DNA from 4 places in the Streptomyces zhihengii genome. Region 1 is predicted to be linked to each of the others. Evidence: riboswitches for the same ligand, from Rfam matches in the RefSeq annotation. Region 1 holds a riboswitch; each other region holds the start of a gene.
The links. A riboswitch is a leader RNA that binds a small molecule or an ion and turns the genes downstream of it on or off. The one in region 1 is predicted to bind cyclic di-AMP.
Positions count from the first base shown of each region.

Region 2: another riboswitch for cyclic di-AMP. It lies ahead of JE024_RS18460 (M23 family metallopeptidase); the one in region 1 lies ahead of JE024_RS09285 (M23 family metallopeptidase).
Region 3: another riboswitch for cyclic di-AMP. It lies ahead of JE024_RS03375 (LysM peptidoglycan-binding domain-containing protein); the one in region 1 lies ahead of JE024_RS09285 (M23 family metallopeptidase).
Region 4: another riboswitch for cyclic di-AMP. It lies ahead of JE024_RS20905 (LysM peptidoglycan-binding domain-containing protein); the one in region 1 lies ahead of JE024_RS09285 (M23 family metallopeptidase).

Region 1 covers NZ_JAFEJA010000001.1:2,278,277-2,281,119, reverse strand. The annotation lists gene JE024_RS09290 (M16 family metallopeptidase) at 1-557, shown strand, start outside; cyclic di-AMP (ydaO/yuaA leader) riboswitch at 800-960, shown strand; gene JE024_RS09285 (M23 family metallopeptidase) at 973-1,758, shown strand; gene JE024_RS09280 (GntR family transcriptional regulator) at 2,117-2,794, shown strand.
Region 2 covers NZ_JAFEJA010000001.1:4,393,383-4,396,225, forward strand. The annotation lists gene JE024_RS18455 (PP2C family protein-serine/threonine phosphatase) at 1-1,114, shown strand, start outside; cyclic di-AMP (ydaO/yuaA leader) riboswitch at 1,458-1,614, shown strand; gene JE024_RS18460 (M23 family metallopeptidase) at 1,626-2,675, shown strand.
Region 3 covers NZ_JAFEJA010000001.1:785,166-788,008, reverse strand. The annotation lists gene JE024_RS03380 (helix-turn-helix domain-containing protein) at 1-501, shown strand, start outside; cyclic di-AMP (ydaO/yuaA leader) riboswitch at 818-1,031, shown strand; gene JE024_RS03375 (LysM peptidoglycan-binding domain-containing protein) at 1,036-1,818, shown strand; gene JE024_RS03370 (ABC transporter permease) at 2,006-2,686, shown strand; gene JE024_RS03365 (ABC transporter permease) at 2,683-2,843, shown strand, end outside.
Region 4 covers NZ_JAFEJA010000001.1:4,937,496-4,940,338, forward strand. The annotation lists gene JE024_RS20900 (LysM peptidoglycan-binding domain-containing protein) at 1-398, shown strand, start outside; cyclic di-AMP (ydaO/yuaA leader) riboswitch at 683-853, shown strand; gene JE024_RS20905 (LysM peptidoglycan-binding domain-containing protein) at 856-1,521, shown strand; gene eno (phosphopyruvate hydratase) at 1,923-2,843, shown strand, end outside.

The DNA.
Region 1 (2,843 bases):
ACGCGAGCGTCTGGCCGGCCCAGGTGCTCGGCTCCTACTGCCTCGGCGGCACGCTGACCTCCCGTCTGGACCGGGTGCTGCGCGAGGAGAAGGGGTACACCTACGGCGTGCGGGCCTTCGGGCAGGTGCTGTTGTCGGCCCCCGACGGATCGGGTGCCGCGATGCTCGCCATCAGCGGCTCGGTGGACACGCCCAACACCGGTCCCGCGCTGGACGACCTGTGGAAGGTGCTGCGCACCCTGGCGGCCGACGGCCTCACCGACGCCGAGCGCGACGTCGCCGTGCAGAACCTCGTGGGTGTCGCCCCGCTGAAGTTCGAGACGGCGGCCTCCGTCGCGGCGACCCTGGCCGACCAGGTGGAGCAGCACCTCCCGGACGACTACCAGGCCCGGCTGTACGCGCGCCTGGCCGACACGGGCACGGTGGAGGCCACCGCCGCGGCGGTCAGCGCCTTCCCGGTGGACCGCCTGGTGACGGTCCTGGTCGGCGACGCCTCGCAGATCGCGGAGCCCGTCAAGGCGCTCGGCATCGGCGAGGTGAGCGTCGTCACCGGCTGACCGGCCGGGCCCCGGCAGGCGCGAAAGCGCCCGAAAAGGGGCGAAGAGGTGGCGAGGGGACCCCGGTGCGATGCGTGATGCCGGGGTCCCCTCGTTTCCCGTCCCTTGTCCCTTTTGGGGAGAGCGTCCTTCTCTGTCCTGTGGCATGCGTGACAAAAGCGCCGTTCCGTTTGGTGATCGACTGGCGGCCTGCCTAGCGTCGATCCGGCTGTTCGCCGAAACCCCGCCGCGCCCGCGGCATCGGACAGTCATCGCCGAGTCCCCGTCAGGCGCGAGCCTGGGGAGCCGGGGACCCATGCAGTCCCTGGGGTGAATCGGATGCCTTCGTCCGCGGAGGTGCCCGTAGGAGACCTTCCTGCTCCGAACCCGTCAGCTAACCCGGTAGGCGAGAAGGAAGGAAAGGACCAGCCTCTTCATGGCGTTCACCCGTGCCACCGGGAAGCACCGTGCCCCGAGCCGCCTGACGCGCAGGAGCGCGAACCTGGCCGGCGTCGCGACCCTCGCCACCGCGGGCGTCATCGGCACCCTCGCCTCCCCGGCGGTCGCCGCCGACGCCGAGGCCGCCGCCTCCGTCGAGGACACCGGCCTCACCCAGATCGTGTCCATGGGGTCCATCGCCGACGAGATCGCCGACCAGGCGGCCGCGCAGAAGAAGGAGGCCGCCGAGGCCGCCGCCCGCGCCAAGGCGAAGGCCGAGGCCGAGGCCGAGGCGAAGCGCAAGGCCGAGGCGCGCGCCAAGGAGATACGCGAGGCCAAGGAGCGCGCCGCCCGCGAGGCCGAGCGCAAGCGGCTGAACGCCTTCCGGATCCCGGTCGCCGGCTCCCATGTGACGACCGGCTACCAGACCGGCGGCAACCTCTGGTCCTCCGGCAGCCACTCCGGCGTCGACTTCCGCGCCGCGTCCGGCAGCACCGTCGTCGCGGTCGGCGCCGGCACCGTGGTCGAGGCCGGCTGGGGCGGCGCGTACGGCAACAACGTCGTCCTCCGTATGAACGACGGCACGTACACGCAGTACGGCCACCTGTCGTCGATCGCCGTCTCCGTCGGCCAGCAGGTCATGGCGGGCCAGCGGCTCGGACTGTCCGGCTCGACCGGCAACTCGACCGGCCCCCACCTGCACTTCGAGGCCCGCACCACGGCCGAGTACGGCTCCGACATCAACCCGGTCGCGTATCTGCGCGCCCGCGGCGTCAGCGTCTGACCCGCACCGCCTCCGACAGCCCCCGGCACCGCGCCGGGGGCTGTCGTGCGTGGCAGGGGTGCACGAGGGGCGGCGGGGCCGTCCCCGCGCCCGCTGTCCGGCCGCCCGGCCGGCGGGCCCGTCCCGCTCCCGCGATGCGGTAGGGACGGTCCGGCGGGGTCGTCCGCTCCCGCGATCCGGCCGCCCGGTCCGGCGGGGCCGTCCGCGCCCGCGATCCGGCCTTCCGATTCCGGCCAAAAGCCCAGAAGATATCCACGGATTCCCCTCGGCCTTCGGAAAATCCCGCGGACTGGAATAGAGTCGCCGGACACGAGTCAATCGGTGCAGATTTTCGTGCGGATCAGACGGAGGTTCGGCCATGCGCATTCCCGCGCACTCTGTATGCACGGCGATTCGCGACGACATCGTCACCGGTGTCTTCGAGCGCGGCAGCCGGCTCACCGAGGAGCAGCTCGCTCGCCGCTACGGGGTCTCCCGCGTCCCCGTGCGGGAGGCGCTGCGCACGCTGGAGTCCGAGGGCTTCGTCGTCACCCGCCGTCACGCCGGGGCGCATGTCGCCGAGCCGACCGACCAGGAGGCCGCCGATCTCCTGGAGATCCGGCTGCTGCTGGAGCCCCTCGGTGCCGCGCGCGCGGCACAGCGGCGCACCGAGGCCCATCTGAAGGTGCTGCGCGGCCTGGTGCGCCTCGGTCAGGACCGCGCACGGCGCGGTCAGGGCGAGGATCTGCGCTCGCTGGGCGCCTGGTTCCACGAGACGCTCGCCCAGGCCTGCGGCAGCCCCGGGCTCACGGCGCTGCTCACCCAGCTCCGCCACAAGACCGCGTGGATGTACACGGTCGACCAGCCCGCGGCGCCCGTGGAGTCCTGGGCCGAGCACGGCGCCATCGTGGACGCGGTCGCACGCGGTGACGTGGAGCGGGCGCGTGCGCTCACCGCCCTGCACGCCGAGCGCGCGGCCGCCGCGCACCGGCTGCGCCGCCCGGAGCGGGTGAGGACTTCGCAACACGCCGTAAACATCGGGAGCGCCCGCAATTAACAGAGGGGCCGTATACAAAGAGGAGCCATTCGCGGGCGCCTCTTTCTGC
Region 2 (2,843 bases), 2.1 Mb from region 1:
CCTGCTCCCTGCCGTGATGCTCGTCGGCGGCGCCTTCTTCGACGCCCTCAGCCCTCCCCGCTTCACCGCCGTGCCGCTCTTCGCCGCGGCCCCGCTGGTGGCGGCGGCCCTCACCTCGTGGGTGGTGACCCTGCTCACCGGCATCGCCGCCGTCGTGGCCACCGCCGGGCTGCACGTCTACAACCAGGACGTCACCGAGATCACCTCCTTCACCGAGGTGACCACGGTGGCCACCGTCTCGGCCGTCGCGCTGCTGATCAACCGGGTCGTACGGCTGGGCAGCGAACGCCTGGCCTCGGCCCGGGTGATCGCCGAGGCGGCCCAGCGCGCCGTGCTGCCCGAACCGCAGGACCGGATCGCCGGGCTCCAGGTCGCCGCGCGGTACGAGGCCGCGCAGGCGGACGCGTTCATCGGCGGCGACCTCTTCGCCGTGCAGGACACCCCCTGGGGCGTCCGGCTGATCGTGGGGGACGTCCGGGGCAAGGGCATGGAGGCGGTCTCGGCGGTCGCCGTGCTGGTCGGGTCCTTCCGGGAGGCGGCCGAGCAGGAGAGCACGCTGGAGGCCGTGGCGCAGCGGCTGGAGCGGGCGCTGAAACGCGAGGGTGTGCGGCGGCCCGGGCTGGACGCCTTCGAGGGCTTCACCACGGCCGTGATCGGCGAGATCCCCGCTGTACGGGCGGGCGGCCCGCCCGGGGACGGGTACGCGGTACGGCTGGTGAACCGGGGCCACCCCGACCCGCTGCTGCTCCACGCGGACGGCTCGCTGGTGTCGCTCGCGCCGACCGAGCCGGCGCTGCCGCTCGGGATGGGGGACCTGGGGGGCGGGCCGGACCGGGCGGACGCGTACCCGCTGCCGGCCGGCTCCACCCTGCTGCTCTACACCGACGGCCTCTCCGAGGCGCGGGACGCGCACGGCGTCTTCTACGACCCGGGCGAGCGGCTGCGGGGGCGTGTCTTCCCCGGCCCGGAGGAACTGCTGGACGCCCTGGTGGACGATGTGCGGCGCTACTCCGGGGGCGGGCCCTCCGACGACATGGCGCTGATGGCGGTGGCCCGGCCCTCGGCGGGGCAGCCGGACCGGCGCCGTACGGTTCCGGTCGTCCCCGCCGACTGAGCCGTCGATCCAGCGGCCCGGCCGAGCGGTCGGCGCAGCGGCCCGACAGGCCGGGGCCTGGCACCCCGGCGGAAGGGCGCGGGCGCACGGTGGCGTGGGGCCGGTCGGTGGGCGGGCACCGTGCGTAGTCGGGGAATGCCACTGCGCATAACATCTGACACACCATCAGAACCCGTGGCCCGTCTGAAGGTCGATCAAGTCGCCCGATTCCGGCTGCTTCTGTCCCGATAAGTCCTGGCCACAGTCGTTAACGATCAGTCGGAACGGCTTGGAATCCAGCCCCGCCGTCTATTAACGTTCGATAACGCAACGCGGTCGTCCCAGCCGTCGCCAGTGGCGGCACCGTACGCGCGCGCCGAATTCCGCAAGGGAACCGGGGAACCACTCATTGGGGTGAATCGGGCATCATCTGCCGCTCTGTGCGCGGCCGATGGCACCCGTAGGAGACCTTCCTGCTCCGAACCCGTCAGCTAACCCGGTAGGCGAGAAGGAAGGAAAGGAGTACGCCTTCGTGGCGTCCAACATGCCTGCCCCCGAGGCCCCGTTCGCCCCTTCCTCTTTCGGCGGCGACGCCCCGGAACGGTCGTACGAGGAGTGGAATCCGACCGAGGAGACCATCCGGCCCGTGCGCGGGCGGCACCGCGTGGCCAAGCAGCGGGGCGGACTCGCCCGCAGCTCCACCGTTCTCGGAGTCGGCGTCATCGCGGCCGTCGGCGCGGGTGGCATGGCCACCGCGCAGGACAAGCCCGCGGTGTCGATATCCCTGCCCGACTCCATCACCGACCACCTTCCCGACGCCTCCTCCCTCCCGGGTGTGGGCTCGCTGATCTCCGACGACTCGGACGGCGACGGGACCGCGAACCACGCCCCGCTCACCGCGATGACCGCGGTCGCCGACAGCGGCGAGCGGGCCGGCGGCGAGCAGGCGGCCGGCGCGGGCGAGGCACTGCGCGCCCGGATCCTCCAGCAGGCCGAGCAGCAGCGGGCCGAGGCCGACGCCGAGGCCAAGGCCGCGGCGGAGAAGTCGGCCGCCGAACAGGCCGCCGCCCAGGCCGCGAAGCAGCAGTCGGCCGCCGAGAAGCAGGCCGCCGAGGAGAAGCGCAAGGCCGAGGAGGCCGCCCGGGCCAAGGCCGAGGCCGAGCGCCTGGCCGAGCTCGCCAGGAGCTGGTCCCTGCCCACCTCCTCGTACACCCTGACCTCCACCTACGGTGAGTCCGGCTCCATGTGGTCCTCCGGCCAGCACACCGGACTGGACTTCGCCGCGCCGACGGGTACCCCGGTCAAGGCCGTTCACACCGGCACCGTCACCTCGGCCGGCTGGTCCGGCTCGTACGGCTACCGGATCGTGCTGGAGCTCGAGGACGGCACCGAGGTCTGGTACGCCCACCTGTCGTCGATGACCGCGAGCGCCGGGCAGAAGGTCACCACCGGCGAGACCATCGGCCGCGTCGGCGCCACCGGCAACGTCACCGGGCCCCACCTGCACATGGAGGTCCACACCGCGGGCGGCTCCGGCATCGACCCGCTCGCCTGGCTGCGGGGCAAGGGCCTCACCGTCTGACCCCGGCCGCCCGCCGCACGGGCACACCTTCCGACGGACCCCGCCGGTCCCGGCGCTCACCCCCCGACGCCTGGGCCGGCGGACCCGTGTCCGGGCACCTGCCGCGGAGTCACCCCTGCCGGGCCGGGGTCCCGGCAGGGGCGGCGGAACGGGCCGGCGGGCCACGTC
Region 3 (2,843 bases), 1.5 Mb from region 1:
CTCGCCGACGCCCTGGAGACCACGGTCACGGCGCTGACGGGCGGGGACGCGGAGCTGACCGGGGGAGTGGGGCGCGCCGGGTACCACCCGCGGCTGGTCGAGCTGGAGACGGACGAGTGCTGGACGCTGCTGGGTACGCACGGTGTCGGCCGGGTCGCGGTGACCGCGCCGGACGGCCCCGCGATCCTGCCGGTGAACTATGTCGTCGCCGACCGCGAGGTGGCCTTCCGGACCTCCTCCGGCGCGCTGCCCGGCAGGGCGGCGGGCGGGGAGACGGCGTTCGAGGTCGACCACATCGACGAGGCGTTCAGCCAGGGCTGGAGCGTGCTGGTGGTCGGCACGGCGCGGACGGTCACCGACGAGGCGGGGGTGAGCCGGCTGGACGGCCTCGCGTACTCCGAGCCCTGGGCGGGCGGGGAGCGGGACCTGTGGATCGCCCTGTCGGCGGAGCGGGTCACCGGCCGGCGCATCCTGGTGCGCGGCGCACCCGGCACGATGTAGTGCAAATCGGGCATTAATTCCCAAAAGTCCCGCGAATGCCGGACCTTGATCCCCGGGTTTCCCACTCGCCCCTGATGTCCGTTTCGTTGAGCATTGGCATGATGTCGTGTGGTTGTGTCGCGGCTGGTGACATCCGTCACGCGAAGGGCCGTGAAAGCTGATCTTCCCGGCCGCATTTCCCCATCCCCCTGCGTGAATTGATGGGCCGTCGGAATTGCTTCAACATCATTTGCCGGGCTCATCGGGGTGTGCCGCATTGCGGTTGTGAATTCCAGGCTTGTTCCTTTGCGTCCCTCTCGCCTACGGTCACGGCATTCCGGACAGGACGCCGAATCCTGCCGCTGTCCGGACACCCGACCAGAGACTTCGACGGCAGGAGCGGGGGAACCAGGTAGGCCGCCGTGACGGAGGACGGCCCGGAGACATCCGGGCCCGACGCCGCCACGGCTCGGGGTGAAGCCGTGCACCGCGCGGCCGGGCATCTCCAGCCCGAACCCGACAGCTCACCTCGCAGGCGACGGAGAGGAATTCGTCATGCCTGCAATCGGCAAGCACCGCCGCAACCGGTCCCGCCGTCTCACCCGTGGCCTTCTCGTGGCCGGCACGGGCGGCGCCGCGCTCGTCCTGCCCGTGATCGCCGCGACCTCCGCGAGCGCCGCCCAGCCGGCCGCCGCCAAGGCCGCCGTCACGGCCCCCGCGCCCGCCAAGAAGGCCGCCAAGACGTACACCGTCGTCGCCGGCGACACCCTGTCGAAGATCGCCGAGAAGCAGTCGGTCTCCGGCGGCTGGAAGAAGCTCTACAACGACAACCGCCGCAACATCGGCGCGGACCCGTCGCTGATCCGCCCCGGCCTGCAGCTCACCATCGGCGCCAAGGCCGCGCCCGCGGACCGCACCGCCGACACCGCGCGCGCCGACCGCTCCGAGAAGCGCGCCGTCCCCGCCGTCGCCGGCAAGAGCGCCCCGGCCGTGAAGCCCGCCGCGGCCAAGACCTACGCCGACAACCTCGACGGCTGGATCCGCGAGTCGCTCGACATCATGGCGAAGCACGGGATCCCCGGCTCCTACGAGGGCATCCACCGCAACGTCATGCGGGAGTCCTCCGGCAACCCGCTGGCGATCAACAACTGGGACATCAACGCCGTCAACGGCGTGCCGTCCAAGGGTCTGCTCCAGGTCATCAAGCCGACCTTCGACGCCTACCACGTCGAGGGCACCGCGAACGACCAGTACGACCCGGTCGCCAACATCGTCGCCGCCTGCAACTACGCGGCCGACCGCTACGGTTCGATCGACAACGTGAACGGTCCCTACTGACCGGACCCGACGGCCCACGGGCCGCCGCACCGCACCGGGGCCTTTCCGCCGACGCACACGTCGGCGGAAAGGCCCCGGCCGCATTTCCCTCCGCGCCGGCTCCGGTGACCTCCCTCCGGCCTTTCATTGCTCCTGGAAAGGCGCAACCCAGCGCGCGCCCCCGCCGTGCCGACGCTGCAATGGACAGATGACGGCGCCCCCCGACGACTGCCTCGCGCGCAACGAATGGATCTGCGGCGACTATCTGTCCAGCCGCGGCCAGATCCTGACCGACGCGGTGCTCCAGCATCTGCGGCTCACCTTCCTCGCGGTGCTCATCGGGCTCGTCCTCGCCGTCCCGCTCGCCGTCGCCGCACGCCGCTGGGGATGGGCCGCGGCCCCCGTCCTCGGCCTCACGACGATCCTCTACACCATCCCCTCGCTGGCGATGTTCTCGCTGCTGCTGCCCGTCTACGGGCTCTCCGCCGCGCTCGTCGTCGCCGGCCTCGTCCTCTACTCGCTCACCCTGCTGGTGCGCAACATCCTCGCCGGACTGCGCGCCGTGCCGGAGGAGACCCGGCAGGCCGCGCGCGGCATGGGCTACGGTCCCGTGCGCCTGCTGTGCGCGGTCGAACTGCCGCTGGCGCTGCCCGCGGCCATGGCCGGACTGCGCATCGCCACCGTCTCCGCCGTCTCCCTGGTTACCATCGGGGCCATCGTCGGACACGGCGGGCTCGGCAATCTCATCTACGCCGGGATGAACACCTACTTCAAGGCCCAGGTGCTCACCGCGTCCGTGCTCTGCGTCGTCATCGCCGTCGCCGCCGACCTCGTGCTGCTGCTGATCCAGCGGGCGCTGACGCCGTGGACCCGCAAGGGCGCCGCGTGAACACCCTCGCGGACACCTGGGACTGGCTCACCACCGGCGCCAACTGGGCGGGGGACGGCGGCATCGGGCAGCGGCTGGCCGAACACCTCTACCTCACCGCCGTCTGCCTCGCCCTGAGCTGCCTGATCGCCCTGCCCGTCGCCCTCGTCCTCGGGCA
Region 4 (2,843 bases), 2.7 Mb from region 1:
AGGAGGCGTCCGAGGACGCGGACGCCACCGAGGAGGCGCCCGCGCCAGCCGACGGCGCCACGGGCAAGCACCGCGGCGAGCCCGCCCGCGAGGACGCCGGGGCGGAGGGCCAGACCGATGGGGCCAGTGGAAGCAATGAGGGCAATGCGGACAAGGAGCGCGAAAACGCCCGTCATGCCTCACGGGGTGACGGATCTGCACGCAACGGTGTGACCGACTCCGCTCCGGCCGGGGCGTACACGGTGCAGGCCGGCGACAGTCTCTGGGCGATCGCCGACGAGCGCGAGGTCCCCGGCGGCTGGACCGCGCTCTACCAGGCCAACGAGGCCACCGTGGGCGACGACCCCGACCTCATCCTGCCCGGTCAGAGCCTCGATCTCGGCCTGGAGCAGGAGTAGTTCACGGAGTCGTCCGGCGGGTTGGTTCGCTGGTAAATGTCCGTTCTGTGCGAGTGAGACAAGGGTCTCTTTGCCGCAACTCGCCCTTTTCGGCGGCCGATTTCGGTCATCTCGGCCACGACCTGCGGAAACACCCCTGACATCGACGGCGGTTCGTCCGAATTCTCCCCGATGTTCGTCTTTGAACATCGGGGAGCGGTGTGTTTACGGTCGAATCGCTCGCCACCGCGGGCACCGCTGACCGAAACGCCGAATCCTGCCGTCGGTCGGGGGGAACAGTCGACGCTCGAAAAGCGCCGAAGGCAGGAGCGGGGGACCCAGGTAGGTGCCGGCCCGGCCGTCCGACGAGGACGCCGGTGACGGCTAGGGGTGGAGCCGCGCGCAAGGACGCGCGGCCGGGCAACTTTCCGGCCCGAACCCGACAGCTCACCTCGCAGGCGTCGGTGAGGAGTACTTCATGCTGCGTTCCGGCATCGCCAAGCACCGCCGCCCGTCGAAGTTCGCCCGCGTCGCCGCGTTCGCCGGCGTCACCGGCGCCGTCATCGCCGCCCCGCTGCTGGGTGCCGGCTCCGCCTCGGCCGCGACCGCCTCCGAGTGGGACAAGGTCGCCCAGTGCGAGTCCGGCGGCGACTGGTCCATCAACACGGGCAACGGCTACTACGGCGGCCTGCAGTTCTCCGCCTCCACCTGGGCGGCCTACGGCGGCACCGCCTACGCGTCCACCGCCGACCAGGCCAGCAAGGCCCAGCAGATAGCCGTCGCCGAGAAGGTCCTCGCCGGCCAGGGCAAGGGTGCCTGGCCGAGCTGCGGCGTCGGCCTGTCCAGCGCCTCCTACGACGGCGGCGCCGCCGAGCAGCCCGCCGAGAAGCCCGCCGAGAAGCGCGCCGAGGCCCCGACCACCCGCTCCGAGCGCGCCGAGGCCCCCGCGCCGAAGAAGGCCGCCGAGGCCAAGAGCTTCAAGAAGGGCGACGGCGAGTACAAGGTCGTGGCCGGCGACACCCTCAGCTCGATCGCCACGGCCGAGAAGGTCGAGGGCGGCTGGAAGAAGCTGTTCGAGCTCAACAAGGACGTCGTCGAGGACGCCGACGTGATCCACCCGGGCCAGCAGCTCCACCTGCGCTGACCCGCTCCCTCCCCCCACCGCTCCCGGCCCGGCGCCCCCTTCCCCCGAAGGCGCCGGGCCGGGCCCGTGTGCGGCCCCTTCCCGCCCGGCCGCCCCGGGCGCCCCCCCCCCCGCCCCGCCGGGCGCCCCGGTCCGCCGGCGCCCCCGTCCCCACCCGCACCCCAAAACGCACCCGCACCGCGCCGTCCCCACCCGCACCGCCCCCGGTCCCGTCGGGGTCCACCCCGGTTACCGCCGGGTAGAAGCAGAGGGTTTGTCCGTCCGCGAGGGTCTTGATGCCCTTTTTCGTCCCAGGGGGCGGGCATCGGCCCGGCGTACGCCGCCGCGCCGGTTAGGCTCTTGTCGCAAGGCCAAGCAGACCTCTGCACTTTTCTCGCGTCACATCCCAGAAGGAGATGCTCGTGCCGTCCATCGACGTCGTCGTAGCCCGGGAAATCCTCGACTCCCGAGGCAACCCCACGGTCGAGGTCGAGGTTGGCCTCGACGACGGCAGCACGGGTCGTGCTGCCGTTCCGTCCGGCGCCTCCACCGGTGCGTTCGAGGCCCTCGAGCTCCGCGACGGTGACCAGAACCGCTACCAGGGCAAGGGCGTCGAGAAGGCCGTCCTCGCCGTCATCGAGCAGATCGGCCCGGAGCTCGTCGGCTACGACGCCACCGAGCAGCGGCTGATCGACCAGGCGATGTTCGACCTGGACGCCACCCCGGACAAGTCCTCGCTCGGCGCCAACGCCATCCTCGGCGTCTCCCTCGCCGTCGCGCACGCCGCCTCCGAGGCGTCCGACCTCCCGCTCTTCCGCTACCTGGGCGGCCCGAACGCGCACCTGCTGCCCGTTCCGATGATGAACATCCTGAACGGCGGCTCGCACGCCGACTCCAACGTGGACATCCAGGAGTTCATGATCGCGCCCATCGGCGCCGAGTCCTTCTCCGAGGCCCTGCGCTGGGGCACCGAGGTCTACCACACCCTCAAGAAGGTGCTGAAGACCAAGGGCCTGTCCACCGGCCTCGGCGACGAGGGCGGCTTCGCGCCGAACCTCGACTCCAACCGCGCCGCCCTCGACCTCATCCTCGAGGCCATCAAGGAGGCCGGCTACGCCCCGGGCAAGGACATCGCCCTGGCGCTCGACGTGGCCGCGTCCGAGTTCTACAAGGACGGCGTCTACGAGTTCGAGGGCAAGTCCCGCTCGGCCGCCGAGATGACCGAGTACTACGAGGAGCTCGTCGCCTCCTACCCGCTGGTCTCCATCGAGGACCCGCTGTTCGAGGACGACTGGGCCGGCTGGAAGGTCCTCACCGACAAGCTCGGCACCAAGGTGCAGATC